DNA from 4 places in the Lysinibacillus sp. BS3 genome. Region 3 is predicted to be linked to each of the others. Evidence: a T-box and tRNA genes for the amino acid it is inferred to sense, from the RefSeq annotation. Region 3 holds a T-box; the other regions hold tRNA genes.

Evidence for each region. A T-box is a leader RNA that pairs with one kind of tRNA and senses whether it is charged. The one in region 3 lies ahead of ileS (isoleucine--tRNA ligase), so its partner is inferred to be a tRNA-Ile.
Region 1: it encodes a tRNA-Ile, which carries the amino acid that the T-box ahead of ileS (isoleucine--tRNA ligase) is inferred to sense. The anticodon was not compared.
Region 2: it encodes a tRNA-Ile, which carries the amino acid that the T-box ahead of ileS (isoleucine--tRNA ligase) is inferred to sense. The anticodon was not compared.
Region 4: it encodes a tRNA-Ile, which carries the amino acid that the T-box ahead of ileS (isoleucine--tRNA ligase) is inferred to sense. The anticodon was not compared.

The regions. Positions count from the first base shown of each region.
Region 1 covers NZ_CP154860.1:2,470,754-2,477,581, reverse strand. Annotated here, with positions in the region: rRNA gene AAJG31_RS12250 (23S ribosomal RNA) at 1-1,881, shown strand, start outside; rRNA gene rrf (5S ribosomal RNA) at 1,949-2,064, shown strand; tRNA gene AAJG31_RS12240 (tRNA-Val) at 2,076-2,151, shown strand; tRNA gene AAJG31_RS12235 (tRNA-Asp) at 2,156-2,231, shown strand; tRNA gene AAJG31_RS12230 (tRNA-Thr) at 2,240-2,315, shown strand; tRNA gene AAJG31_RS12225 (tRNA-Tyr) at 2,323-2,406, shown strand; tRNA gene AAJG31_RS12220 (tRNA-Trp) at 2,411-2,484, shown strand; tRNA gene AAJG31_RS12215 (tRNA-His) at 2,533-2,608, shown strand; tRNA gene AAJG31_RS12210 (tRNA-Gln) at 2,618-2,692, shown strand; tRNA gene AAJG31_RS12205 (tRNA-Lys) at 2,706-2,778, shown strand; tRNA gene AAJG31_RS12200 (tRNA-Arg) at 2,797-2,873, shown strand; tRNA gene AAJG31_RS12195 (tRNA-Pro) at 2,889-2,965, shown strand; tRNA gene AAJG31_RS12190 (tRNA-Ala) at 2,981-3,056, shown strand; tRNA gene AAJG31_RS12185 (tRNA-Ser) at 3,070-3,162, shown strand; tRNA gene AAJG31_RS12180 (tRNA-Phe) at 3,169-3,244, shown strand; tRNA gene AAJG31_RS12175 (tRNA-Gly) at 3,250-3,323, shown strand; tRNA gene AAJG31_RS12170 (tRNA-Ile) at 3,328-3,401, shown strand; tRNA gene AAJG31_RS12165 (tRNA-Asn) at 3,408-3,484, shown strand; tRNA gene AAJG31_RS12160 (tRNA-Glu) at 3,486-3,557, shown strand; gene AAJG31_RS12155 (nitric oxide synthase oxygenase) at 4,132-5,178, shown strand; gene AAJG31_RS12150 (hypothetical protein) at 5,228-5,761, shown strand; gene AAJG31_RS12145 (MFS transporter) at 5,823-6,828, opposite strand, start outside.
Region 2 covers NZ_CP154860.1:3,817,540-3,824,367, reverse strand. Annotated here, with positions in the region: gene AAJG31_RS19035 (diaminopropionate ammonia-lyase) at 1-375, opposite strand, end outside; gene AAJG31_RS19030 (iron-siderophore ABC transporter substrate-binding protein) at 511-1,506, opposite strand; gene AAJG31_RS19025 (iron ABC transporter permease) at 1,651-2,652, shown strand; gene AAJG31_RS19020 (iron ABC transporter permease) at 2,652-3,707, shown strand; gene AAJG31_RS19015 (ABC transporter ATP-binding protein) at 3,723-4,517, shown strand; tRNA gene AAJG31_RS19010 (tRNA-Glu) at 4,657-4,728, opposite strand; tRNA gene AAJG31_RS19005 (tRNA-Ser) at 4,731-4,821, opposite strand; tRNA gene AAJG31_RS19000 (tRNA-Asn) at 4,832-4,908, opposite strand; tRNA gene AAJG31_RS18995 (tRNA-Ile) at 4,913-4,989, opposite strand; tRNA gene AAJG31_RS18990 (tRNA-Gly) at 4,991-5,064, opposite strand; tRNA gene AAJG31_RS18985 (tRNA-Phe) at 5,070-5,145, opposite strand; tRNA gene AAJG31_RS18980 (tRNA-Asp) at 5,204-5,279, opposite strand; tRNA gene AAJG31_RS18975 (tRNA-Met) at 5,283-5,357, opposite strand; tRNA gene AAJG31_RS18970 (tRNA-Ser) at 5,411-5,503, opposite strand; tRNA gene AAJG31_RS18965 (tRNA-Ile) at 5,519-5,595, opposite strand; tRNA gene AAJG31_RS18960 (tRNA-Met) at 5,603-5,676, opposite strand; tRNA gene AAJG31_RS18955 (tRNA-Ala) at 5,705-5,780, opposite strand; tRNA gene AAJG31_RS18950 (tRNA-Pro) at 5,796-5,872, opposite strand; tRNA gene AAJG31_RS18945 (tRNA-Arg) at 5,882-5,958, opposite strand; tRNA gene AAJG31_RS18940 (tRNA-Leu) at 5,967-6,055, opposite strand; tRNA gene AAJG31_RS18935 (tRNA-Gly) at 6,061-6,135, opposite strand; tRNA gene AAJG31_RS18930 (tRNA-Leu) at 6,172-6,256, opposite strand; tRNA gene AAJG31_RS18925 (tRNA-Lys) at 6,274-6,349, opposite strand; tRNA gene AAJG31_RS18920 (tRNA-Thr) at 6,357-6,432, opposite strand; tRNA gene AAJG31_RS18915 (tRNA-Val) at 6,436-6,511, opposite strand; rRNA gene rrf (5S ribosomal RNA) at 6,522-6,637, opposite strand.
Region 3 covers NZ_CP154860.1:1,735,445-1,742,272, reverse strand. Annotated here, with positions in the region: gene AAJG31_RS08915 (RNA-binding protein) at 1-666, shown strand, start outside; gene AAJG31_RS08910 (DivIVA domain-containing protein) at 762-1,286, shown strand; T-box leader at 1,383-1,606, shown strand; gene ileS (isoleucine--tRNA ligase) at 1,719-4,487, shown strand; gene AAJG31_RS08900 (AraC family transcriptional regulator) at 4,587-5,792, opposite strand; gene AAJG31_RS08895 (hypothetical protein) at 5,995-6,330, shown strand; gene AAJG31_RS08890 (cation acetate symporter) at 6,355-6,828, shown strand, end outside.
Region 4 covers NZ_CP154860.1:3,807,502-3,814,329, forward strand. Annotated here, with positions in the region: rRNA gene AAJG31_RS18775 (23S ribosomal RNA) at 1-2,552, shown strand, start outside; rRNA gene rrf (5S ribosomal RNA) at 2,663-2,778, shown strand; tRNA gene AAJG31_RS18785 (tRNA-Val) at 2,789-2,864, shown strand; tRNA gene AAJG31_RS18790 (tRNA-Thr) at 2,868-2,943, shown strand; tRNA gene AAJG31_RS18795 (tRNA-Lys) at 2,951-3,026, shown strand; tRNA gene AAJG31_RS18800 (tRNA-Leu) at 3,044-3,128, shown strand; tRNA gene AAJG31_RS18805 (tRNA-Gly) at 3,165-3,239, shown strand; tRNA gene AAJG31_RS18810 (tRNA-Leu) at 3,245-3,333, shown strand; tRNA gene AAJG31_RS18815 (tRNA-Arg) at 3,342-3,418, shown strand; tRNA gene AAJG31_RS18820 (tRNA-Pro) at 3,428-3,504, shown strand; tRNA gene AAJG31_RS18825 (tRNA-Ala) at 3,521-3,596, shown strand; tRNA gene AAJG31_RS18830 (tRNA-Met) at 3,625-3,698, shown strand; tRNA gene AAJG31_RS18835 (tRNA-Ile) at 3,706-3,782, shown strand; tRNA gene AAJG31_RS18840 (tRNA-Ser) at 3,798-3,890, shown strand; tRNA gene AAJG31_RS18845 (tRNA-Met) at 3,944-4,018, shown strand; tRNA gene AAJG31_RS18850 (tRNA-Asp) at 4,022-4,097, shown strand; tRNA gene AAJG31_RS18855 (tRNA-Phe) at 4,157-4,232, shown strand; tRNA gene AAJG31_RS18860 (tRNA-Gly) at 4,238-4,311, shown strand; tRNA gene AAJG31_RS18865 (tRNA-Ile) at 4,313-4,389, shown strand; tRNA gene AAJG31_RS18870 (tRNA-Asn) at 4,394-4,470, shown strand; tRNA gene AAJG31_RS18875 (tRNA-Ser) at 4,481-4,571, shown strand; tRNA gene AAJG31_RS18880 (tRNA-Glu) at 4,574-4,645, shown strand; gene AAJG31_RS18885 (VOC family protein) at 4,705-5,121, opposite strand; gene nadA (quinolinate synthase NadA) at 5,287-6,390, opposite strand; gene nadC (carboxylating nicotinate-nucleotide diphosphorylase) at 6,377-6,828, opposite strand, start outside.

The DNA of each region.
Region 1 (6,828 bases), 740 kb from region 3:
GGTCCCAAAGTAATCGTTAAGTGGAAAAGGATGTGGCGTTGCACAGACAACCAGGATGTTGGCTTAGAAGCAGCCATCATTTAAAGAGTGCGTAATAGCTCACTGGTCGAGTGACGCTGCGCCGAAAATGTATCGGGGCTAAACGATTCACCGAAGCTGTGGATTGACATCTACGATGTCAGTGGTAGGAGAGCGTTCTAAGTGCGTTGAAGTCAGATCGGAAGGACTGGTGGAGCGCTTAGAAGTGAGAATGCCGGTATGAGTAGCGAAAGACGGGTGAGAATCCCGTCCACCGTATGACTAAGGTTTCCTGAGGAAGGCTCGTCCGCTCAGGGTTAGTCGGGACCTAAGCCGAGGCCGATAGGCGTAGGCGATGGACAACAGGTTGATATTCCTGTACCACCTCCTCACCGTTTGAGAAATGGGGGGACGCAGTAGGATAGGGTAAGCGCGCCGTTGGTTGTGCGCGTCCAAGCAGTAAGGCGTGTGTGTAGGCAAATCCGCACACTGTAACGTTGAGCTGTGATGGCGAGTCCGTATGGACGAAGTTCCTGATTTCACACTGCCAAGAAAAGCCTCTATCGAGGTGAGAGGTGCCCGTACCGCAAACCGACACAGGTAGTCGAGGAGAGAATCCTAAGGTGTGCGAGAGAACTCTCGTTAAGGAACTCGGCAAAATGACCCCGTAACTTCGGGAGAAGGGGTGCTCTTGAGCGTGCAAGCGCATGAGAGCCGCAGTGAATAGGCCCAGGCGACTGTTTAGCAAAAACACAGGTCTCTGCAAAACCGTAAGGTGACGTATAGGGGCTGACGCCTGCCCGGTGCTGGAAGGTTAAGAGGAGTGGTTAGCGCAAGCGAAGCTGCGAATTGAAGCCCCAGTAAACGGCGGCCGTAACTATAACGGTCCTAAGGTAGCGAAATTCCTTGTCGGGTAAGTTCCGACCCGCACGAAAGGCGTAACGATCTGGGCACTGTCTCAACGAGAGACTCGGTGAAATTATAGTACCTGTGAAGATGCAGGTTACCCGCGACAGGACGGAAAGACCCCGTGGAGCTTTACTGTAGCCTGATATTGAATTTTGGTACAACTTGTACAGGATAGGTAGGAGCCAGAGATCTCGGAGCGCCAGCTTCGAAGGAGGCGTCGGTGGGATACTACCCTGGTTGTATTGAAATTCTAACCCATGCCCCTTAGCGGGGCAGGAGACAGTGTCAGGCGGACAGTTTGACTGGGGCGGTCGCCTCCTAAAAGGTAACGGAGGCGCCCAAAGGTTCCCTCAGAATGGTTGGAAATCATTCGTAGAGTGTAAAGGCACAAGGGAGCTTGACTGCGAGACCTACAAGTCGAGCAGGGTCGAAAGACGGGCTTAGTGATCCGGTGGTTCCGCATGGAAGGGCCATCGCTCAACGGATAAAAGCTACCCCGGGGATAACAGGCTTATCTCCCCCAAGAGTCCACATCGACGGGGAGGTTTGGCACCTCGATGTCGGCTCATCGCATCCTGGGGCTGTAGTCGGTCCCAAGGGTTGGGCTGTTCGCCCATTAAAGCGGTACGCGAGCTGGGTTCAGAACGTCGTGAGACAGTTCGGTCCCTATCCGTCGTGGGCGTAGGAAATTTGAGAGGAGCTGTCCTTAGTACGAGAGGACCGGGATGGACACACCGCTGGTGTACCAGTTGTCTTGCCAAAGGCATCGCTGGGTAGCTATGTGTGGACGGGATAAGTGCTGAAAGCATCTAAGCATGAAGCCCCCCTCAAGATGAGATTTCCCATTACGCAAGTAAGTAAGATCCCTCAAAGACGATGAGGTAGATAGGTTCGAGGTGGAAGTGTGGTGACACATGGAGCTGACGAATACTAATCGATCGAGGACTTAACCAAAAAAGTTTGAAACTTTCAATGTATCGTTTATCTAGTTTTGAAAGAATAAGTCTTTCAGCTGAATAAGTGAAGTGATGATGGCAAAGAGGTCACACCCGTTCCCATATCGAACACGGAAGTTAAGCTCTTTAGCGCCGATGGTAGTTGGGGGCTTCCCCCTGTGAGAGTAGGACGTCGCTTCGCTTATTTTTTGTGGAGGATTAGCTCAGCTGGGAGAGCACCTGCCTTACAAGCAGGGGGTCGGCGGTTCGAGCCCGTCATCCTCCACCATTTTGGTCCCGTGGTGTAGCGGTTAACATGCCTGCCTGTCACGCAGGAGATCGCCGGTTCGATCCCGGTCGGGACCGCCATTATTATTGCCGGTGTAGCTCAGTTGGTAGAGCAACTGACTTGTAATCAGTAGGTCGTGGGTTCGACTCCTATCGCCGGCACCATTCCCTTGGAGGGGTAGCGAAGTGGCTAAACGCGGCGGACTGTAAATCCGCTCCTTAGGGTTCGGCGGTTCGAATCCGTCCCCCTCCACCATTTTAGGGGCATAGTTCAACGGTAGAATAGAGGTCTCCAAAACCTTTGGTGTGGGTTCGATTCCTACTGCCCCTGCCAGGTATTGAGGTACTCGTTCATAATACAGCTAATATAATCTATATAGTGGCGATTGTGGCGAAGTGGTTAACGCATCGGATTGTGGTTCCGACATTCGTGGGTTCGATTCCCATCAGTCGCCCCATTTTAAAATTGGGGTATAGCCAAGCGGTAAGGCAACGGATTTTGATTCCGTCATGCCTAGGTTCGAATCCTAGTACCCCAGCCATTTTTAATTTCACGAGCCATTAGCTCAGTTGGTAGAGCATCTGACTTTTAATCAGAGGGTCGAAGGTTCGAGTCCTTCATGGCTCATCATTTTTTAATTAACATGCGCCCGTAGCTCAATTGGATAGAGCGTCTGACTACGGATCAGAAGGTTATGGGTTCGACTCCTGTCGGGCGCGCCAATAAAATCATGTTTACGGAATGTAGCTCAGCTTGGTAGAGCACTTGGTTTGGGACCAAGGGGTCGTAGGTTCGAATCCTGTCATTCCGACCATCTTTCATGATAAATGGGGCCTTAGCTCAGCTGGGAGAGCGCCTGCCTTGCACGCAGGAGGTCAGCGGTTCGATCCCGCTAGGCTCCACCATTGTAATATTTTTGGAGGTATACCCAAGTCTGGCTGAAGGGATCGGTCTTGAAAACCGACAGGCGGGTAACACCGCGCGGGGGTTCGAATCCCTCTACCTCCTCCATTTTTCGGGTCAGTAGCTCAGTTGGTAGAGCATTAGATTGAAGCTCTAAGTGTCGGCGGTTCGATTCCGTCCTGACCCACCATTATTGCGGGTGTAGTTTAATGGTAAAACCTCAGCCTTCCAAGCTGATGTCGTGAGTTCGATTCTCATCACCCGCTCCAAAATGGGCCTATAGCTCAGCTGGTTAGAGCGCACGCCTGATAAGCGTGAGGTCGATGGTTCGAGTCCATTTAGGCCCATATTATTCCGAAGTAGCTCAGTTGGTAGTAGCACCTGACTGTTAATCAGGTTGTCGCAGGTTCGAGTCCTGCCTTCGGAGCCACGGCCCGTTGGTCAAGTGGTTAAGACACCGCCCTTTCACGGCGGTAACACGGGTTCGAATCCCGTACGGGTCATCAAGCATGTAGCACAGATGTGTGTTACATGCTTTTTTCTATTCTCCTGTTCTTTAAACGATAAAAGATAATGCAATAGCAAAAAAAGACCTATTGGCAAGGTGAGGGACTGAATTTAATTCCCCTAGCATCTTTCTATGGGCATCCTATAAGCCGTTTCACCTACCACGTACACTTCCATGGTCAATACTTTTGTGAAGGCTGCTTGACGACTTCTCTAGTATAGCGATACAGGCGAAATCCTGGCCAGAGAATTTGTGAAACTGGTTCTGCTCTATGCGAAAGCGAAGCAATAGCAGCAAGTAAGTAGCCCAGAACGAATAGCTTTTTCACCATTTACAAATATTCTATTGATTTCTTTGTTCTACAACCCCCTGAAAAAGGCTACATGACTACTGTAGCCTTTTTATAATAATTAAAATCTTTCTCCCTTACATTCTCTTACGAAAGAGAGTCTATAGAGTAAATATGAACAAACTATTTCATATATAAAATATGTATGTTTTTTCAATTACTATTTTCATGGTGCTTGTTGTTTTGTTCCTCTAATATGAGGATAAGTGGAGGAATCGATATGAATATACAGGAGATACAGCAATTTTTAAGTCTATATCAGACAGAACAAAATGAATCAGAACTTTGGTTAAAGAATAGATTACAGGCAGTTAAGGATGCAGGTGAATATCACCCAACAACAGAGGAGCTAGTTTTTGGCGCACGTGTGGCATGGCGAAATAGCAATAAGTGTATTGGACGTCTATTTTGGCAGTCACTGCATGTGGTAGATGCACGTGATGTTTTAGATGAAAAGGCTATTTTTCAAAAATTACTAGAACATATTGATTATGCGACAAATCATGGGAAAATTCGTCCAACTATAACAGTGTTTGCTTCAGATAGAGTACGGATTTGGAATCATCAACTAATTCGTTATGCAGGCTATGAAACAGATGCAGGCATTATTGGAGATTCACAGTCCATTAAATTTACAAAAGTGTGTGAGTCGTTAGGATGGAGAGGTAAAGGAACTGATTTTGATGTATTACCACTCGTTATACAGGTGGATAATCGTGCTCCTCAAATGTTTGTAATTCCTGAAGAAAATATAGTAGAGGTCTCAATCCGTCATCCAGAGTCAATCGATGTGGAGAAATTAGGAATGAAGTGGTATGCCGTACCTATTATTTCGAGTATGCGTTTTCAAATGGCTGGAATTGATTTTCAAGCAGCTCCATTTAACGGCTGGTATATGGGAACAGAGATTGGTGCACGAAATTTAGCAGATCATGATCGTTATAATATGTTACCTGCAATTGCAGAGATTTTTAATCTTGATACAACCAAACATGCGTCTCTTTGGCGTGATCGTGCTTTAGTAGAACTTAATATTGCTGTTCTTCACTCATTTAAAGAAGATGGTGTGAGCATTGTTGATCATCATACAGCAGCTCAGCAGTTTAAATTGTTTGAGGAGGCAGAAAAATCAACAGGAAGAGAAGTTACAGGCAACTGGACATGGTTAATCCCACCACTTTCCCCTGCCACAACTCATATATTCCATAAACCCTATGTAAATATTTATCATACACCAAATTATTTTTATCAAAAACCATGCTATTAGTGTAAAAGAATTGTTTACTTTCGATACTTTTGATGAGAGAGGGCTTACTATGTTAGATCAGCAAATTCCCAATATCCCATGGAGACAATTGACGACACCTTATGGTAGAGGTACAGCCATTCCTAAGCTGATAGAACAGGAGCAATACACACAGCTAGCTGAATTAATTGAACATCAAGGAACACTGTGGCAGGTGACACCATGGGTTTTGCTTGTCTTGCTAAAAAAGCTTACTCGTAAAAAATTAGAGGTTGTCTCCTTACCAGAGGTACAGTTATATTTAGCTGTGGCACATGCTATTACCAAGGATTATCTCGACCCAGTCAATACTGTTAAAAATATGCAGGAGCTATTAGACGTCAACTATTTGTGGATAGAAAATGAGGATAATGATGAGCAGGAGTGGGAGAAAGAAACGCCAAAGGGCTATGAGGAGCAAGCTTTTGTAGGCTATTACTATTATAGTTATATGCTTTTACAAGAGGCTGTTCCTATTTTTTCTACTATAACAGCTCGTAATAATGAAGCATCAGAATGCCTTGCTGAATTGCTAACATTACTCCGCAATCCGACAATTATGTAATGTTTAAACACTATAGAAATAGAGCAGATGGAGGAATCTAATCCACCTGCTTTATTTAATTTTAATGCACATATTCATCCTTAGAGGCTCTCATTGAGCAAAAGAAGAGTAACATTGCTACAACGACAAAGAGCCATCCCGCAATATTCCAGCCGCCAAATAAATCATGCAAGTAGCCAAAAAGAATAGGACCAATTGCGGCAAATAAATAACCCAAAGATTGCGCAAAGCCTGATAAATCTGCTGCTTCAAATGCAGTACGAGTACGGAGAGTGAAGAACATCATTGCTAGGGCGAATGAAGAACCACCTGCTAACCCTAGAAGAACCATCCACAGTACCCCAAGACTTGTCCATTCCATGACAACTCCAACAAATCCTACTAAATAGAAGGATGTAAACATCAATACAAGTGGGCGTTGAGAAGTCATTTTACCGGCAATAATAGGCACTGCTAAGGCCATTGGTACTTGTGAGAATTGCATGATTGAAAACATCCAGCCAGCTTTATCAGGGGCTAAACCTTGAGCAATATAGATCTCAGGTATCCAAGCTGCTGTTGTGTAGAATAATAAAGATTGTAAACCCATTGCCCCTGTGACAGCCCAAGTAACAGGTGATTTCCATAAAGGTGTACTGGTCTTCTTAGATGTAGTAACTGGTTCCGGTTTATTTGATTTTAGTTGAGGTATCCAAATTAAGATTGTAATTAGAACGAGTATGAGTGCAATGGAAAGTGCACCTTGCCAGCCTAACGATGAATTAGCTATCGGATAGCTAATACCAGCACCAAGGCCTGCAGTAAAATTCATGGACATGGTGAAAAAGGCCATTAATAAACCCACATGATAGGGAAATTTTAATTTCAATAATCCTGGAATTAGTACATTTCCAAAAGAAATGGCTACGCCAATTAACACAGTACCCAATAGAAGTAATTCTGTAGTACCAAGTGAACGAAGGACAATTCCTAAGGCCAAGAGAAAAGTTGATAAAAATAATGTTAGCTCAAGCCCTAGTTTGCGTGCTACAACTGGTGCAAATGGAGATATAACAGCAAAAGCCAGC
Region 2 (6,828 bases), 2.1 Mb from region 3:
AATAAATGTTAAATTGCCTACTTGCGCTCTTACTTCTGGAGTTTTTAACTGTTCAAACGATAGCTCCTCTATATTCCTTCCAAGCTTATTGGCAACATATTGCGCAATTGCATAAATACCTCCTAAAACTTTAAAGGCATTTAAACCAAATCGATAAGATTCATCTTTAATCATAATTTTTTCTACATCCATATATGAAGATAGTGCCTCAAGATGATGGAGTGGTGTCTTCTCAAATTGCTCATATGTACGCTGAAATTGACCAACCTTCTTCACTTGATCTAGTGAAAAATATGGAAGTATTGCTGTTGCTTGTTTTATATGATCTTGCTCTAAATAATGCTGATTATAAACCCACCTTAATTTTTCCTTCATCGTCATCCCCCTCAATTTATGGTCAATATCTACATCATAGTCTATCTAACTTTAAAGTACCAGGAGAGTATATATTAGGAAGTAAAAAAACTATACATTTATCGAACATCGATAAATGTATAGTTTATAAGAAAATTATTTAACAAAGATTTCTTTCACTTGATCTAGCATAATATTCGCAGCTAAAATGCCTCCAGCCGTATTCCAAATGACATCATCCACCTTATGTGCATTGCCTTTTTGGACAGCTGATAAGTTTTTCCAAAGCGGGTCTTGTGTCCACTCTTGTTCAGTTGCTAGTGCTGAATCATCGCCTGTTGGCATGTACGTGAAGTAGAAAATAACATCCCCATCCATTTGAGGGATTGCTTCTTTCCCTACTTCAATCGCTAAGTTTCCTAGTTTAGCATTATCTTTAAATAAATCTGCTTGCGCTGCAACACGTTTAAATCCTAAAGCATCAAAAATCACACCTGAGAATGAATCTGTGTAATAGATACGAGATTTATCGGCCATAAAGCGTACAAATGAAACTTCTTGGTTGGTTTGTTCTCCAAGTTCTTCTTTCAGAGCTTGTAACTTATCTTCGTAAGCTTTTAGAACTTCTTCACCTTTTGTTTCTTGATTTACTGCTTTAGCGTATAATTTAAAATTCTCTTTCCAGTCACCACGTAATGTATCAGAAAACACAGTTGGAGCAATTTTGCTAAGTTTAGCATAATCTTTTTCTTGTCGTAATTTATTGCCAATGATTAAATCTGGCTTTAAAGAAGCAATTTTTTCGATATTTATTTCATGTTCAATACCGACAACCTCTACACCTTCCATTTGATCCTTGATGTGATCATACCATGGATCGCCTGTCCAAGATTGAACAGCACCTACTGGTTTAATACCTAGAGCTAATAATGCTTCTGTTCCTTCATTAGTTAAAACAACGATACGTTTTGGTGTGTCTTTTACTTCAGTTGTCCCCATTGCATGGTCAACACTGTAAGCATTGCTTTCTTTTGTACTTTCTTCTTTGGCATTATCTTTAGAAGTACCGCATGCTGCCAGAACAAAAATAGCAACCACAGCTAGTAAAACTAATAGTTTTTGAAAAGCTTTTTGCACCTTTTCTTCCTCCATTGTATATGATAAAATATTTAAGCATATTTGACGAGAATGAAAATCACTTTCATCTGTCTAAGAACGATATTAATCGTATTGTATGTAACTATCAAAGTCAATAACTAATTTATTAATTTTCCAAGAAAAGAGTACACGTTAAATATGATATTAAAAAATAATTATTCCAAAATGATTGCTTTACTAGTAGGAGTCATACTATTACTTCTTTCTATGGGGATCAGTATTGTGTATGGTTATGCAAATACTTCTATTCAAACTACGTATGAATCTTTTAGACAATTTAACAATTCAAATGAGCATCTTATTATTCAAAATGTTCGAATTCCAAGAGCTCTTATAGCCAGTTGCGTTGGTGCTTCATTAGCTATTACAGGCGTGCTTATGCAGACCTTAACGAAAAATCCATTAGCCTCTCCTGGAATTTTGGGCATTAATGCAGGAGCAGGCTTTGCTGTTGTCTTTGCCATGATTTTTTTCCACATTTCAAGCTTGCAATCTTTTGCGTGGATTGCATTTCTTGGTGCTGCAATCGCTGCTTTATCCGTTTATGGGATTAGTTTCTCAGGTAGAGATGCTGTTACTCCAGTGAAAATAACTTTAGCTGGTGCTGCCATCAGTGCCCTATTTGCATCATTTACACAAGGTTTACTCGCTACAAATGAAGCAGAGCTTGATCAAGTTTTGTTTTGGTTAGCAGGTTCTGTACAAGGTAGAAAACTTGAAATTCTACTATCTGTTCTACCGTATCTAGTAATTGGGTGGATTGCTGCCCTCATCATTTCCCCCAAAATGAATATTCTTGCTCTTGGCGATGATGTAGCAAGAGGTCTTGGTTTACGTTTAGGACTTATGAAGATATTGGTCGGTCTTATTGTTATTTTTTTAGCAGGGGGAGCAGTTGCAATTGCTGGCCCCATTGGTTTTATAGGGATTGTCGTTCCCCATTTTGCGCGCAAGTTTGTCGGCACTGATCATCGATGGCTTATTCCTATGGCTGCTTTACTTGGGGGGATACTTTTATTGCTGGCTGATGTTGCGGCTCGTTATATTATTATGCCACAAGAAGTTCCAGTAGGCGTCATGACTGCTATGATTGGCACACCATTCTTTATTTACCTTGCGCGAAAAGGTGGAAAAAAATAATGAAACATGTAAAAACAATTCGTTTACTTCAACAAAAAATTTCATTTTTAATAGATGTACAAGCTATAAAAAAATTAACAGTGATTTGCATACTAACTCTTGCCGTTTTCTTTCTTAGTGCATCATTTGGTGATTCATTCATCAATCCATTTAAAGTTTTACAAGCTTTTTTTGGTTACGGCTCAGATTTTGATCAACTGATTATTATTGATTTTCGAATGCCTCGAATTTTCATGGCCTTGTTTGCTGGAATGGCATTAGCCGTCGCAGGTGCAGTTTTACAAGGAATCATTAAAAATCCACTTGCCTCACCTGATATAATCGGCATATCTGCTGGTGGTGGGGCAGCGGTTGTTGGTTTCTTAGCCATTTTCAGTGATTCTAATCACTCTTTAACAGTTAGTATAGAGTGGTTGCCATTAGCAGGATTCATAGGTGCTACTATCGTCGGATGTATAGTCTACCTATTTGCTTGGAAAGATGGTGTCACACCAAATCGTCTTGTCTTAATCGGTATTAGCGTGTCGGCATTCATGCAAGCAATTACTACAATGTTAATGATTATCGGCCCAATTTATCAAGCAAGTGAAGCGAATAAATGGATTACGGGTAGTGTCAAAAGTTCGGATTGGGATCAAGTACAAATCGTTGTTCCATTGATTTTTGTACTTCTACTTATAACCTTTTTTATTACTCGGCAGTTAAATGTTCAAGAATTAGGTGATGATACAGCATCAAGCCTAGGGCAGCCTGTTCAAAAAACACGCCTTTACTTAATTCTATTATGCTCCAGTTTAGTAGCGAGTGCCATAGCATTTGCTGGTGCTATTGGGTTTGTAGGATTAATGGCTCCTCATATTGCACGACGCATTGTTGGTTCATCGTTCGGTGTACTTATTCCGGCATCCGCAGCAATTGGTGCATTGCTTGTAATGGTTGCAGATATTATAGGTCGTACAGCATTTAGCCCATTAGAAGTACCCGCAGGCGTCTTTACTGCTGCTATCGGTGCTCCTTACTTTATCTATTTATTATTTAGAAACCCTAAAAAATAAAGGAGTCTATACTACATGACTGAATCTTTATTAACCAAATCTCTAACATTAAGTTATGGTGATTTCAATATTATCGAAGATCTCAATTTATCTATTCCTTTGAATGAAATTACTGTATTAATCGGAGCGAATGGCTGTGGTAAATCCACACTCTTACGCTCCATTGCTCGATTATTAAAACCTAAAAAAGGCTCCGTTTTATTAGACGGTGAGGATATTTTTAAATTATCAACAAAACAAGTGGCTAAAAACCTCTCTATTCTTCCTCAATCTCCTGTTGCACCAGAAGGCTTAACTGTCCTACAACTTGTGAAACAAGGTCGCTATCCTTACCAAAGTTGGCGACAACAGTGGACTGAAAAGGATGAAGAAATCGTTTTAAGCGCTTTAAAAGCTACAGGTACAGAGCATTTACAAGATAGACCAGTAGATGAGCTATCAGGAGGACAACGTCAACGTGCTTGGATAGCTATGACGCTTGCTCAAGATACAGATATCATTCTTTTAGACGAGCCTACGACATACTTAGATTTAACTCATCAAATAGACGTTTTAGATTTACTATTCGAATTGAACCAACAGCAAAAGCGAACTATTATTATGGTACTACATGATATTAATCTTGCTTGTCGCTATGCCGATCATATTATTACAGTGCGTGACCGTGGTGTCTATCGTCAAGGGAAACCAGAAGAAATTATGACCACTGATTTAGTTAATCATGTGTTTGACCTTGATTGCCAAATGACGACAGATCCAATATTTGGTACACCTCTTTGCATCCCATATGGAAAAGGGCGAAAAATTTAATCGCTAATTTGAAAAACAACAAGCCTACACAGTTTAATCCTTCTGTGTAGGCTTTCATTTATTATAGCTTTGTTATAAATCTAAATATCAAGTAAATTAAAAAGTGCAGTAGATGTAAATTCATCTACTGCACTTAGTATGACCCGTACGGGATTCGAACCCGTGTTACCGCCGTGAAAGGGCGGTGTCTTAACCACTTGACCAACGGGCCCATGGCGGAGAAGGAGGGATTTGAACCCTCGCGCCGGTTACCCGACCTACACCCTTAGCAGGGGCGCCTCTTCAGCCTCTTGAGTACTTCCCCAAAATAAAAATGGCTCCGAAGGCAGGACTCGAACCTGCGACAACCTGATTAACAGTCAGGTGCTACTACCAACTGAGCTACTTCGGAATAATGGTGGGCCTAAATGGACTCGAACCATCGACCTCACGCTTATCAGGCGTGCGCTCTAACCAGCTGAGCTATAGGCCCTTGGAGCGGGTGATGGGAATCGAACCCACGACATCAGCTTGGAAGGCTGAGGTTTTACCATTAAACTACACCCGCATAAATGGTGGGTCAGGACGGAATCGAACCGCCGACACTTAGAGCTTCAATCTAATGCTCTACCAACTGAGCTACTGACCCATTTCGTCCATGCTAAGCTTGCTCACTTTTTTGCTTCTCATGACTTTTATTTTAAAAATGGCGGTCCCGACCGGGATCGAACCGGCGATCTCCTGCGTGACAGGCAGGCATGTTAACCGCTACACCACGGGACCTTTTGGTTGCGGGGGCCGGATTTGAACCAACGACCTTCGGGTTATGAGCCCGACGAGCTACCACTGCTCCACCCCGCGATAATTTTATGTTGTTTCGAGTTTTTAAAGCACCATTTATAAAAATTTAAAACTGGAGGAGGTAGAGGGATTCGAACCCCCGCGCGGTGTTACCCGCCTGTCGGTTTTCAAGACCGATCCCTTCAGCCAGACTTGGGTATACCTCCGTTACAATATATAAATGGTGGACCTTGCAGGACTCGAACCTGCGACCGGACGGTTATGAGCCGTCTGCTCTAACCAACTGAGCTAAAGGTCCTTTAAGATGGCGGCAGAGGGGATCGAACCCCCGACCTTACGGGTATGAACCGTACGCTCTAGCCAGCTGAGCTACGCCGCCAGGATCTTTATACTGGTTAATTTACTTATGGTGGAGCCTAGCGGGATCGAACCGCTGACCTCCTGCGTGCAAGGCAGGCGCTCTCCCAGCTGAGCTAAGGCCCCATAATTTTTTGGAAATGGTCGGGAAGACAGGATTCGAACCTGCGACCCCTTGGTCCCAAACCAAGTGCTCTACCAAGCTGAGCTACTTCCCGTTGTTCTTTTGGCGCGCCCGACAGGAGTCGAACCCATAACCTTCTGATCCGTAGTCAGACGCTCTATCCAATTGAGCTACGGGCGCATTTAAAATGGTGCCGAGGACCGGAATCGAACCGGTACGGTAGTCACCTACCGCAGGATTTTAAGTCCTGTGCGTCTGCCAGTTCCGCCACCCCGGCACATTTGGAGCGGAAGACGAGGTTCGAACTCGCGACCCCCACCTTGGCAAGGTGGTGTTCTACCACTGAACTACTTCCGCATGTGCATAAGCTTTTTTATCTGGCAATGAAAATAATGGTGCGGGTGAAGGGAGTCGAACCCCCACGCCTTGCGGCGCTAGATCCTAAGTCTAGTGCGTCTGCCAATTCCGCCACACCCGCTTATTATTATTTATAAATGGTGAGCCATGAAGGACTCGAACCTTCGACCCTCTGATTAAAAGTCAGATGCTCTACCAACTGAGCTAATGGCTCGAAAAAATGGTGCCGGCTATAGGAATCGAACCCACGACCTACTGATTACAAGTCAGTTGCTCTACCTGCTGAGCTAAACCGGCATATGGTGGAGGATGACGGGCTCGAACCGCCGACCCTCTGCTTGTAAGGCAGATGCTCTCCCAGCTGAGCTAATCCTCCTGGGTATTATGCCTAGCGACGTCCTACTCTCACAGGGGGAAGCCCCCAACTACCATCGGCGCTAAAGAGCTTAACTTCCGTGTTCGGTATGGGAACGGGTGTGACCTCTTTGCCATCATCACTAGACTTTGTTATGTATCTTGTTTTGAAGTTGTTTACCTGTCCTTCAAGACAAGAATTATTGTATAACGTTTTCTAACATTGTGCAATACTTTTTTATAAAAAAAAGAAATTATTACTTTTTAAAGATATTTTTGTTAAGTAAGAGAAAATATTGCCCTGCAAAATATTATAGCAATTGTTGGTTCAAAAGAAAA
Region 3 (6,828 bases):
CAACGTTTTATTGTGACATCGATTATCGGGCAAAATGATACCCTAAAAACTGCATGCACAGGTTTATTTGAAGAGGCGGAGAGGCAGCGTATGCTTATTTTTCCTACTTACTATGAAGCAACAGAAGAAGACTTTCAGTTAGTGGCCTTTACGATTCAATATCCAGTGAAATTTGTCCAATTACGACATCCTGATGTTTTAGGTGCGTTGCTTTCATTAGGTTTAAATCGTGGCAAATTTGGTGATATTCGTGTAAATGATCAGCAGGTGCAATTCGTTGTAGCTCAAGAGGTAGCAGAATATGTTCGGTTACATTTAACAGGTATTGGTAAAGTTAAGGTGCATATTGAGTCTTTAAAAGAAGCGGATTCCCTTATTGTAAATGAGGAAGAATGGTTGGAGGAATCTCATACAGTATCTTCCATGCGCTTAGATGTAATTATAGCGACTGTATTAAATGTATCACGCCAAAAAGCTCAAGCTTTAATTACTGGGAAAAAAGTTCGTGTAAATTGGACAGAAAGAGATACAGTTGCTTTTGAATTACAAGAGGGAGATATTTTATCGATACGTGGAAGTGGTCGGGTGAAAATTATTATGACTGAAGGCCGAACAAAAAAAGATAAAATCCGTCTTCAAGTCGGTCGATTGGCCCAAAAAAGCTGAAAGTGAAGCAAATTTCATTAATTTTTACTGCTAAGTTGTCGGAACAATTGTATAATAGGAATTACGAATGTACATGTAAAGGAGAGAAGGATTGTATGCCATTATCACCTATTGATATACATAATAAGGAGTTTACAAAAGCCTTCAGAGGTTATGCTGAAGATGAAGTAAATGAATTTTTAGATCAGATTATTAAAGACTATGAAATTCTGCTTCGTGAAAAAAAAGAGGTTGATAAGCAATTAGAGATGGCTTTAGAACAAGCGAGACATTTCAACACCTTAGAAGAAACTTTGCAGAAGTCTATTGTCGTTGCACAAGAAGCGGCTGATGAAGTGAGAAGAAATTCTCAAAAAGAGGCAAAGCTCATTGTAAAAGAAGCTGAAAAAAATGCTGATCGAATTGTCAATGAAGCTTTGACGAAGGCTCGTAAGGTGACGATTGAAATTGATGAGCTTAAAAAGCAATCTAAGGTATTTCGTAATCGTTTCAAGATGCTTGTAGAAGCACAGCTGGATTTACTTAATGCAGATGACTGGGATCATTTGCTGCAATATGATATCGATTTAACAGAAATTCAAGCATCTGTTGAAGAAGCACAGGATTCTGAGGATATTTAACTTTTCTTTTTAATTGCTGTAATTGACAAATGAAACTTGACGCGATTGTTTGAATTTCATATACTTTGTAATAGTAATTATTTTGAACAGATATGCATAAAAGCAGAGACGAAGACAGTATTTGTTAGGCGTTGTTAAGCGATTTGGGGACAGTGAGAGCCCAAACATACAACTAGCATTGAACATCACTTCTGAGCTAAATAACTGAAAAAAGTAGGTTATTTCGTGATGCACGACGTTAAACGTGCTTTTAAGAGGTAGTGCAAATTTTTGTACTACAATTAGGGTGGTACCGCGAGTAGAAGCTTCTCGTCCCTTAGTGGGATTGAGGGCTTTTTTTGTTTGTTTCCGAATCGTTTTAGATAATTTTGCCAATAACTGTCTTATGAGAAAAATGTCTACCTGTTTGTGTAAAATAAAGGAGGAATTTTAATGGTTGAATACAAAGATACTTTATTAATGCCAAAAACAGATTTCCCAATGCGTGGAAATTTACCGGCAAATGAGCCAAAAATGCAAGAAAAATGGAATGGCATGGATATTAACAAATTACAGATGGAGCGTACGGAAGGTCGACCAGAATTTGTTCTACATGATGGTCCTCCCTATGCAAATGGTGATATCCATATAGGCCATGCTCTAAATAAAGTATTGAAGGATATGATTACACGTCATCGCTCCATGACTGGCTACCATGTCAATTATATTCCAGGTTGGGATACACATGGTTTACCAATTGAGCAAGCATTGACTAACAAAGGTGTAAAACGTAAAGAAATGTCAGTAGCAGCATTCCGCCAACTTTGTGAAGAGTATGCTTATGAGCAAATTGACAATCAACGTGCCCAATTCCGCCGTCTAGGCATTCGAGGTGATTGGGAAAATCCATATATTACATTAAAGCCTGAGTTTGAAGCTCGTCAAATTGAAGTATTCGGTAAAATGGCGGAAAAAGGTTATATCTATAAAGGGTTAAAGCCGGTTTATTGGTCTCCTTCTTCTGAATCTGCTTTGGCGGAAGCTGAAATTGAATATAAGGACATCAAATCTCCATCCATTTATGTAAGCTTTGCAATTAAGGATGCGAAGGGTGTTGTTCCAGCAGATGCTAAATTTATCATTTGGACAACAACACCATGGACATTACCAGCAAACTTAGGAATTTCTTTGAATCCTGAATTTATCTATGTAGTAGTTGCAGTGGCTAATAAAAAATTCATCATTGCCAAAGAGTTATTAGAGTCAGTGGCAACTACGCTTGGATGGGTAGACTATGAGGTTGTACAAGAGGTAAAAGGAGAGGCATTAGATCGTATTGTAGCACAACATCCATTCTACGATCGTGAATCGCTTATTATGGTAGGTGAACACGTAACTGCTGAAGCGGGTACAGGTTGTGTTCATACAGCCCCAGGGCATGGTGAAGACGATTATCATATTGGTAAACAGTACGGTTTAGGTATTCTTAGCCCTCTTGATAATAGTGGCTGTTATACAGATGAAGCACCTGGCTTTGAAGGCGTGTTTTATAATGATGCGAATAAACTCGTCACAGAAAAACTAAAAGAAGTAGGAGCGTTAGAAAAGCTTGATTTCTTTACGCACTCCTATCCACATGACTGGCGTACGAAAAAGCCTGTTATTTATCGTGCGACACCACAATGGTTTGCATCTGTTGAAGCATTCCGTGGGGAGTTATTAGAGGCTGTAAAAGCAACAGCATTTACACCAGCTTGGGGAGAAACTCGTCTTTATAATATGATTCGTGATCGTGGAGACTGGGTAATTTCACGTCAACGTGCGTGGGGTGTGCCGATTCCGATTTTCTATGCTGAAAATGGTGAACCTATTATTACACCTGAAACAATTAGTCATGTCTCAGCATTATTCCGTGAGAATGGATCAAATATTTGGTTCCAAAAAACAGCAAAAGAGTTATTACCAGAAGGCTTTACACATCCAGGTAGCCCGAACGGCGAATTTACAAAAGAAAATGATATTATGGATGTATGGTTTGATTCAGGTTCATCACACCAAGGTGTACTAGTAGAACGTGGTATGAAATATCCAGCTGATCTCTATTTAGAGGGTTCTGACCAACATCGTGGTTGGTTTAATTCCTCTCTTATTACATCTGTAGCTATTAACGGCTATGCACCATACAAAGGACTTTTAACACATGGTTTTGTACTTGATGGTGAAGGACGTAAAATGAGTAAATCTTTAGGGAATGTGATTATTCCGCAAAAAGTAATGGATCAGTATGGAGCAGACATACTTCGTTTATGGGTTGCTTCTGTTGATTATACAGCAGATGTGCGCATCTCTATGGATATGTTAAAGCAAGTATCTGAAGTGTATCGTAAAATTCGTAATACTTTCCGTTTCTTACACGGCAATATTGCTGATTTCGATCCTACGAAAGATCGTGTAAGTTATGCTGAGCTTCGTGAAATGGATCAATATGTGTATATGCGCTTACAGGATGTCTTAAAAACTGTGCGTGCTGCCTATGATCGCTATGATTTTGCTGCTGTCTATCATGTAGTCAATAATTTCGTTGCTGTAGAGTTATCTTCATTCTATCTTGATATTGCCAAAGACGTAGTCTATATCGAGGGTCATGACAATAAGGATCGTCGTGCGATGCAAACAGTTATTTATGATACATTGATGACATTAGTAAAAATCATGACACCAATTATCCCACATACAACAGATGAAATGTGGTCTTATCTACATGCTCAAGGTATTGTAGAAGAAGTTTCTGTTCAATTAACAGATTTCCCAGAGGTAGATGTTCAAGCGAATTTTGAGAGCATACGTACAAAATGGGAAAAAATTATTGATGTACGCGATGATATTTTAAAAGCATTAGAGGAAGCACGTAATGCGAAAACAATTGGTAAATCACTTGAAGCAAAAGTCACTGTCTACGCGAAAGAAGATGTTGTCGCATTATTGAACGATGCCAACATTGACTTTGCACAACTTTCCATCGTTTCAGCTTTTGAGGTAGCTGCTATCGAGGAGGCACCTGCTGAAGCTTTAACACTTGAGCATGTTTCCATTGTTGTTGAGAAGGCTACAGGTGAGAAATGTGAGCGTTGCTGGTCAATTTCTGAAACAGTTGGTTCAAATGAAGCACAACCTACAGTATGTGCTCGCTGTGCAGAAGTTGTAGAAAAGTATTACGTTTAATCTATAAATAACAAGAATCTGCATTTAAATGTAGAGGATGTGCAAGTCTCCTTGTTGGAGGCTTGCTTTTTTCATGGAAGTTTTGCAGATTCTTTTCCATTATTTAAATAAAATTTCTGTCGTATTGCGATAGTCTGTTGGAGATATACCTACATATTTTTTAAAAGTTAAACTATAGTAATTTGGTGTATTGAAGCCACAGGTGGAGGAGATTTTTTCTATGGTGTAGTCGTACTTGCGTAAAAAAGGTAAGGTTTTGATAATGCGTGTATAAGCAACATAGTCAACAAAATTGCGACCTGTTTCTTTTTTAAATAGTCTACTAAAATGAGTTGGGCTAAAGTTAATATATTTTGCAACATCACGAATGGTCAGTTGTTCGTCGTAATGTTCTTCAATATACTGAATAGCTTTTTGCAGCTGCTCATGCTTTGTTAAATCTTCGTAATATCGGATGTGTATATTATGGATAGGTGGTTTTCTACGTGCTTTTCTAGCCTGGCTATAGGATTCCTTCACTTGCATAGCATCCTGAAATACACCTCCAACCCCCATAAAAAGATGAATAGAACAATCCCTTTTTAGGGTCTCGATAACCTCTAATAAACAGGCTTCACCCTCAGTCCAATGTTTGAAAGAGTTGTAATCAGTAGGAATTCGCATGAGAAGTAATAAATAGCGTTCAAAATGTAAAAAGGATAATGAGGCCTTCTCAGCAAAGTGCTGACGAAAAACTGTTGTAATACTACTACTTGCATCATGTGGGACAGCTTTCTTATTAGCCCCATCAATATAGCCTTGAATTAAAAATACAATATTAGGTATACAGTTTGTCGATAAAAATGAAGCAGATTGTATTATTTCTTGTTCATTGTCAATTTCTCCACGGATCAGGCGTTTTAAAAATGCTTCCCTAAATGGAGAGGTATGTTGTTGGGATACTTGTTGTGATAGCTCAAGCATTGTAAGTGTACTCGCCTTTTTTTCCTGATAGGACGTATACAGCTTTTTTACAATTCGTAAAAATTTTGATTTTTGTAATGGTTTTATGAGAAGTGCAGGTAAAGCTAATTCAATTGCTATACCAGTCGAGTAGGTAAGGTGTTCTGTAACAAACGGGACAATAATACTATTAGGATAATTTCTTTTTAATCGATTAATCTTTACCCAATCAAATAACCGATTGACTTCATAGACAATAATGACCTCATCTTCTGGCTTTGGCACTTTACATTCCTCTAAAGCGTTTGGTAAAACCTCTTTTAACCATTCACTCATTTGCTGCTTGTCAAATGAGCTTTCCATATACCATACCACCTTTAAAATGCTACCAGCCCCCTACGAATAAAAAGATAAAAATATTTTAACTTAAAATAGCAATTTTTTGTACTAATACAGCAATATTTTATATCTATATTGAAGTTGAAATAGAATAGAATAATTGTAGTGAATAATAATTTGAAATTTCAGACAATTATTCACTTACCAAAAAAGGGGGAATTGGCTTATGGCGGAAGTAGGCAGTCATGATTATGACTATGTAGAAGCAGGAACAATTGATGTGAAAGATCTACCACCTTTAGATGCAACAACAAACAAAATTATGAAAGATGAATTTACAACAGGTTTAGGTTTATCGATATTTTACTTTATTTTGATTTTTAGTATCCCTGTTATGAATTGGTTTGGGCCAGCATTTGCGTTTAAGAAGATCTGGGGTGGTATGACAGTCACATGGTTTGTGACAACGATTGTAATGATGGCTATGGCATTTATTATTGCATATGTTCACACAGCCATGTACGAGAAACGTCTAAAGCAATATGATATAGCAAATAAGTAGTTGGAACAAAGGGGGAAATGTTGAATGATGGAAGCTCTATTAGAACCAAAGATGTTAATGACCATTGCTTTAATGGGAACAATTGTATACATTACGTATTTAACAAAAAGAAATGCAACAGCTTCGGATTTCTTTGTAGGTGGCCGAAGCTTCGGATGGTTTACAAATGGGTCTGCCATTGGTGGGGATTACTTAAGTGCAGCAACATTTCTGGGTATCGCAGGGTTAACATTTCAACTTGGATATGATGGTGCTTATTATGCTTTTTGCTTCTCCATTGGGTTAACATTATTAGCGATTTTTGTGGCAGGTCCTTTAAGACGTTTTGGTGCATTTACCGTTGCAGATTTTTTAGGCTATCGTTTTCATAGTAGACGAGCTCGGCTTGTAGCTGTGGCAGTGGTGTTAGCTATTTCAGGCTTTTATGCAGCTCCCCAATTATTAGGTGCTGCACAGATTTTAAGTATGTTTTTCGGTACTTCTTATGAATTCGGCATT
Region 4 (6,828 bases), 2.1 Mb from region 3:
CCCTGTAGTCGAAAGTTCGTTCTCTCCTGAGTGGATCCTGAGTACGGCGGAACACGTGAAATTCCGTCGGAATCCGGGAGGACCATCTCCCAAGGCTAAATACTACCTAGTGACCGATAGTGAACCAGTACCGTGAGGGAAAGGTGAAAAGCACCCCGGAAGGGGAGTGAAAGAGATCCTGAAACCGTGTGCCTACAAGTAGTTAGAGCCCGTTAATGGGTGATAGCGTGCCTTTTGTAGAATGAACCGGCGAGTTACGATTACGTGCAAGGTTAAGCTTTAGAAGGCGGAGCCGCAGCGAAAGCGAGTCTGAATAGGGCGAAATAGTACGTGGTCGTAGACCCGAAACCAGGTGATCTACCCATGTCCAGGGTGAAGGTGAGGTAACACTTACTGGAGGCCCGAACCCACGCACGTTGAAAAGTGCGGGGATGAGGTGTGGGTAGCGGAGAAATTCCAATCGAACTTGGAGATAGCTGGTTCTCTCCGAAATAGCTTTAGGGCTAGCCTCGTGATGAGAATACTGGAGGTAGAGCACTGTTTGGACTAGGGGGCCATCCCGGTTTACCGAATTCAGACAAACTCCGAATGCCAGATATTTATACACGGGAGTCAGACTGCGAGTGATAAGATCCGTAGTCAAAAGGGAAACAGCCCAGACCACCAGCTAAGGTCCCAAAGTAATCGTTAAGTGGAAAAGGATGTGGCGTTGCACAGACAACCAGGATGTTGGCTTAGAAGCAGCCATCATTTAAAGAGTGCGTAATAGCTCACTGGTCGAGTGACGCTGCGCCGAAAATGTATCGGGGCTAAACGATTCACCGAAGCTGTGGATTGACATCTACGATGTCAGTGGTAGGAGAGCGTTCTAAGTGCGTTGAAGTCAGATCGGAAGGACTGGTGGAGCGCTTAGAAGTGAGAATGCCGGTATGAGTAGCGAAAGACGGGTGAGAATCCCGTCCACCGTATGACTAAGGTTTCCTGAGGAAGGCTCGTCCGCTCAGGGTTAGTCGGGACCTAAGCCGAGGCCGATAGGCGTAGGCGATGGACAACAGGTTGATATTCCTGTACCACCTCCTCACCGTTTGAGAAATGGGGGGACGCAGTAGGATAGGGTAAGCGCGCCGTTGGTTGTGCGCGTCCAAGCAGTAAGGCGTGTGTGTAGGCAAATCCGCACACTGTAACGTTGAGCTGTGATGGCGAGTCCGTATGGACGAAGTTCCTGATTTCACACTGCCAAGAAAAGCCTCTATCGAGGTGAGAGGTGCCCGTACCGCAAACCGACACAGGTAGTCGAGGAGAGAATCCTAAGGTGTGCGAGAGAACTCTCGTTAAGGAACTCGGCAAAATGACCCCGTAACTTCGGGAGAAGGGGTGCTCTTGAGCGTGCAAGCGCATGAGAGCCGCAGTGAATAGGCCCAGGCGACTGTTTAGCAAAAACACAGGTCTCTGCAAAACCGTAAGGTGACGTATAGGGGCTGACGCCTGCCCGGTGCTGGAAGGTTAAGAGGAGTGGTTAGCGCAAGCGAAGCTGCGAATTGAAGCCCCAGTAAACGGCGGCCGTAACTATAACGGTCCTAAGGTAGCGAAATTCCTTGTCGGGTAAGTTCCGACCCGCACGAAAGGCGTAACGATCTGGGCACTGTCTCAACGAGAGACTCGGTGAAATTATAGTACCTGTGAAGATGCAGGTTACCCGCGACAGGACGGAAAGACCCCGTGGAGCTTTACTGTAGCCTGATATTGAATTTTGGTACAACTTGTACAGGATAGGTAGGAGCCAGAGATCTCGGAGCGCCAGCTTCGAAGGAGGCGTCGGTGGGATACTACCCTGGTTGTATTGAAATTCTAACCCATGCCCCTTAGCGGGGCAGGAGACAGTGTCAGGCGGACAGTTTGACTGGGGCGGTCGCCTCCTAAAAGGTAACGGAGGCGCCCAAAGGTTCCCTCAGAATGGTTGGAAATCATTCGTAGAGTGTAAAGGCACAAGGGAGCTTGACTGCGAGACCTACAAGTCGAGCAGGGTCGAAAGACGGGCTTAGTGATCCGGTGGTTCCGCATGGAAGGGCCATCGCTCAACGGATAAAAGCTACCCCGGGGATAACAGGCTTATCTCCCCCAAGAGTCCACATCGACGGGGAGGTTTGGCACCTCGATGTCGGCTCATCGCATCCTGGGGCTGTAGTCGGTCCCAAGGGTTGGGCTGTTCGCCCATTAAAGCGGTACGCGAGCTGGGTTCAGAACGTCGTGAGACAGTTCGGTCCCTATCCGTCGTGGGCGTAGGAAATTTGAGAGGAGCTGTCCTTAGTACGAGAGGACCGGGATGGACACACCGCTGGTGTACCAGTTGTCTTGCCAAAGGCATCGCTGGGTAGCTATGTGTGGACGGGATAAGTGCTGAAAGCATCTAAGCATGAAGCCCCCCTCAAGATGAGATTTCCCATTACGCAAGTAAGTAAGATCCCTCAAAGACGATGAGGTAGATAGGTTCGAGGTGGAAGTGTGGTGACACATGGAGCTGACGAATACTAATCGATCGAGGACTTAACCAAAACGTTTGAAACATTCAATGCACCGTTTATCCAGTTTTGAAAGAGCAAATCTTTCTAAAAAGAGAGCTTCTAGATACAGCAGTACGCCGTGTATGGAAGGTCGACCATAGTCTAGTGATGATGGCAAAGAGGTCACACCCGTTCCCATACCGAACACGGAAGTTAAGCTCTTTAGCACCGATGGTAGTTGGGGGCTTCCCCCTGTGAGAGTAGGACGTCGCTAGGCATAATACCCAGGAGGATTAGCTCAGCTGGGAGAGCATCTGCCTTACAAGCAGAGGGTCGGCGGTTCGAGCCCGTCATCCTCCACCATATGCCGGTTTAGCTCAGCAGGTAGAGCAACTGACTTGTAATCAGTAGGTCGTGGGTTCGATTCCTATAGCCGGCACCATTTTTTCGAGCCATTAGCTCAGTTGGTAGAGCATCTGACTTTTAATCAGAGGGTCGAAGGTTCGAGTCCTTCATGGCTCACCATTTATAAATAATAATAAGCGGGTGTGGCGGAATTGGCAGACGCACTAGACTTAGGATCTAGCGCCGCAAGGCGTGGGGGTTCGACTCCCTTCACCCGCACCATTATTTTCATTGCCAGATAAAAAAGCTTATGCACATGCGGAAGTAGTTCAGTGGTAGAACACCACCTTGCCAAGGTGGGGGTCGCGAGTTCGAACCTCGTCTTCCGCTCCAAATGTGCCGGGGTGGCGGAACTGGCAGACGCACAGGACTTAAAATCCTGCGGTAGGTGACTACCGTACCGGTTCGATTCCGGTCCTCGGCACCATTTTAAATGCGCCCGTAGCTCAATTGGATAGAGCGTCTGACTACGGATCAGAAGGTTATGGGTTCGACTCCTGTCGGGCGCGCCAAAAGAACAACGGGAAGTAGCTCAGCTTGGTAGAGCACTTGGTTTGGGACCAAGGGGTCGCAGGTTCGAATCCTGTCTTCCCGACCATTTCCAAAAAGATTATGGGGCCTTAGCTCAGCTGGGAGAGCGCCTGCCTTGCACGCAGGAGGTCAGCGGTTCGATCCCGCTAGGCTCCACCATAAGTAAATTAACCAGTATAAAGATCCTGGCGGCGTAGCTCAGCTGGCTAGAGCGTACGGTTCATACCCGTAAGGTCGGGGGTTCGATCCCCTCTGCCGCCATCTTAAAGGACCTTTAGCTCAGTTGGTTAGAGCAGACGGCTCATAACCGTCCGGTCGCAGGTTCGAGTCCTGCAAGGTCCACCATTTATATATTGTAACGGAGGTATACCCAAGTCTGGCTGAAGGGATCGGTCTTGAAAACCGACAGGCGGGTAACACCGCGCGGGGGTTCGAATCCCTCTACCTCCTCCAGTTTTAAATTTTTATAAATGGTGCTTTAAAAACTCGAAACAACATAAAATTATCGCGGGGTGGAGCAGTGGTAGCTCGTCGGGCTCATAACCCGAAGGTCGTTGGTTCAAATCCGGCCCCCGCAACCAAAAGGTCCCGTGGTGTAGCGGTTAACATGCCTGCCTGTCACGCAGGAGATCGCCGGTTCGATCCCGGTCGGGACCGCCATTTTTAAAGATAAAAGTCATGAGAAGCAAAAGAGTGAGCAAGCTTAGCATGGACGAAATGGGTCAGTAGCTCAGTTGGTAGAGCATTAGATTGAAGCTCTAAGTGTCGGCGGTTCGATTCCGTCCTGACCCACCATTTATGCGGGTGTAGTTTAATGGTAAAACCTCAGCCTTCCAAGCTGATGTCGTGGGTTCGATTCCCATCACCCGCTCCAAGGGCCTATAGCTCAGCTGGTTAGAGCGCACGCCTGATAAGCGTGAGGTCGATGGTTCGAGTCCATTTAGGCCCACCATTATTCCGAAGTAGCTCAGTTGGTAGTAGCACCTGACTGTTAATCAGGTTGTCGCAGGTTCGAGTCCTGCCTTCGGAGCCATTTTTATTTTGGGGAAGTACTCAAGAGGCTGAAGAGGCGCCCCTGCTAAGGGTGTAGGTCGGGTAACCGGCGCGAGGGTTCAAATCCCTCCTTCTCCGCCATGGGCCCGTTGGTCAAGTGGTTAAGACACCGCCCTTTCACGGCGGTAACACGGGTTCGAATCCCGTACGGGTCATACTAGAAACAGTAGATGCAATTGCATCTACTGTTTTTTGATATTCATAGATACAAAATTTACTCTTGATTCAATGCATTTTCATCCATATAAACTACTTCCCAGATATGCCCATCTACATCTTGAAAACCCCAACCATACATAAATCCGTGATCTTGTGGTTCACTATAAGGTTTACCACCAGAGGCAAGAGCCTTATTCACTAATTGATCTACTTGTTCACGATTTTCAGCAGAAAGACATAAGATTGCTTCTGCAGAAGTAGTAGTATCTGTAACTTCTTTCTTACTAAATCCTTTAAATCGTTCTTCAACCATTATTAATACGAAGATATTTTCACTAATAATCATTGAGGCTGTTGTTTCATCACTGAATTGTTGATTGAACTCAAAACCTAATTCCTTAAAAAAACTGATAGATTTGTTTAGATCTTGTACTGGTAAATTGATAAAGATATTTTTCGATTGAAAAGCCATTTAGTATCACCTCCAAATTGACAGTATCATGGAGCATAAAGTCGTGTCAATTATAGCAAAGCGGGGCGCAAATGGAAGCCATTAGCACTATTAGAAGTAGGCGTTATGTCAACAAAAACAGAAAGGTTATATCTTCAACCTTTCTGTTTAAAAAGTTTTAACTATTTATCCTCTGGCTAGCATTCTTTCAAGTGAACTAAGTGCTTCAGCGGTAGTATGTTCATCTACTTGTATACGGTTATGAGGTTGACCTTGCTCAATACTTTCTAAGCTCCATAACAAATGTGGAAGGTCAATTCGATTCATTGTTAAACAAGGACAAAAGTTTTCGTTTAAGGAGACAATATGTTTATCAGGATGCTGCTTAATAATGCGATTGACAAGGTTCATTTCTGTTCCAATTGCCCATGCAGATCCGCTTGGAGCTCGATTGATTGTATCAATAATGTATTTTGTGGAGCCTGCATCATCAGCCGCTGCAACCACTTCACGGCTGCACTCAGGGTGAACAATTATCCTCATAGTCGGGTGTTCTTTGCGAATAACCTCTGTATGTTGAACAGTAAAACCTTCGTGCACAGAGCAGTGACCCTTCCAAAGAATAACCTGGATATTTTCAAGTGGCTCTTTTGTTTCGAGCAAGTTCTTATGTGGATTCCAAACAGCCATATTTTCAAGAGGTATACCTAAATCATAGGCAGTATTTCTTCCTAAATGTTGGTCAGGTAAAAAGAAGATACGCTGTTTTTGGGTAAAAGCCCATTGAACAAGTTCCTTTGCATTCGATGAAGTGACACAAGCACCACCATGTCTTCCAGTAAAGGCTTTAATAGCCGCAGTTGAGTTAACATAGGTTAGAGGAATAATCGTATCACCAAAGAGTTCTTGAAGAATTGGCCATGCTTGTTCAGTTTGATAAATATCAGCCATATCAGCCATTGAACAACCAGCGCGCATATCTGGTAAATAGACATGTTGCTGTTTCGTTGTCAGCATATCAGCAGTTTCTGCCATAAAATGTACACCGCAAAATACGATGTGTTCAGCTTCCTTATTTGCTGCAGATAATTGAGCTAACTGTAAAGAATCCCCAGTTGAATCTGCAAATTGAATGACTTCATCTTTTTGATAATGGTGGCCAGGAATAAATAATTTAGAACCTAATTTTTTCTTTATTGATAAAATACGAGATTCCATTTCCTTTACAGATAGTGCCCGATAATGCTCTGGGAGTAATGTCGTCTGTTGTAATAAACTAGTGATGGACAAGGGAATGATCTCCTTTCATTTGAACGAGTGCACTAATATCAAAAGCTTTAACTGAATGTGTTAAGGAGCCAAGTGAAATCCATTGAATACCCGTTTGGGCATAAGCCTTTAAATTTTCAAGTGTGATGCCCCCAGATGCTTCAGTCGCAATAGTGGGAGGAACAATGGGAAGCCATGCACGGATTTCTTCTGGGCTACGGTTATCAAACATAATAATATCTGCTCCTGCGTTGATAGCTTCTTCTAATTGTTCTTTTGATTCAATTTCAACTTCAATTTTTACGGTATGACCGACTTTCGCTCTAGCGGTCTGAACTGCCTTTGTAATGCTACCAGCAAAGGCAATATGATTGTCCTTTAGCATAATTGCGTCGTACAGGCCATTACGATGATTAAAAGCACCACCAATTCTAACAGCATATTTATCTAGCATACGCA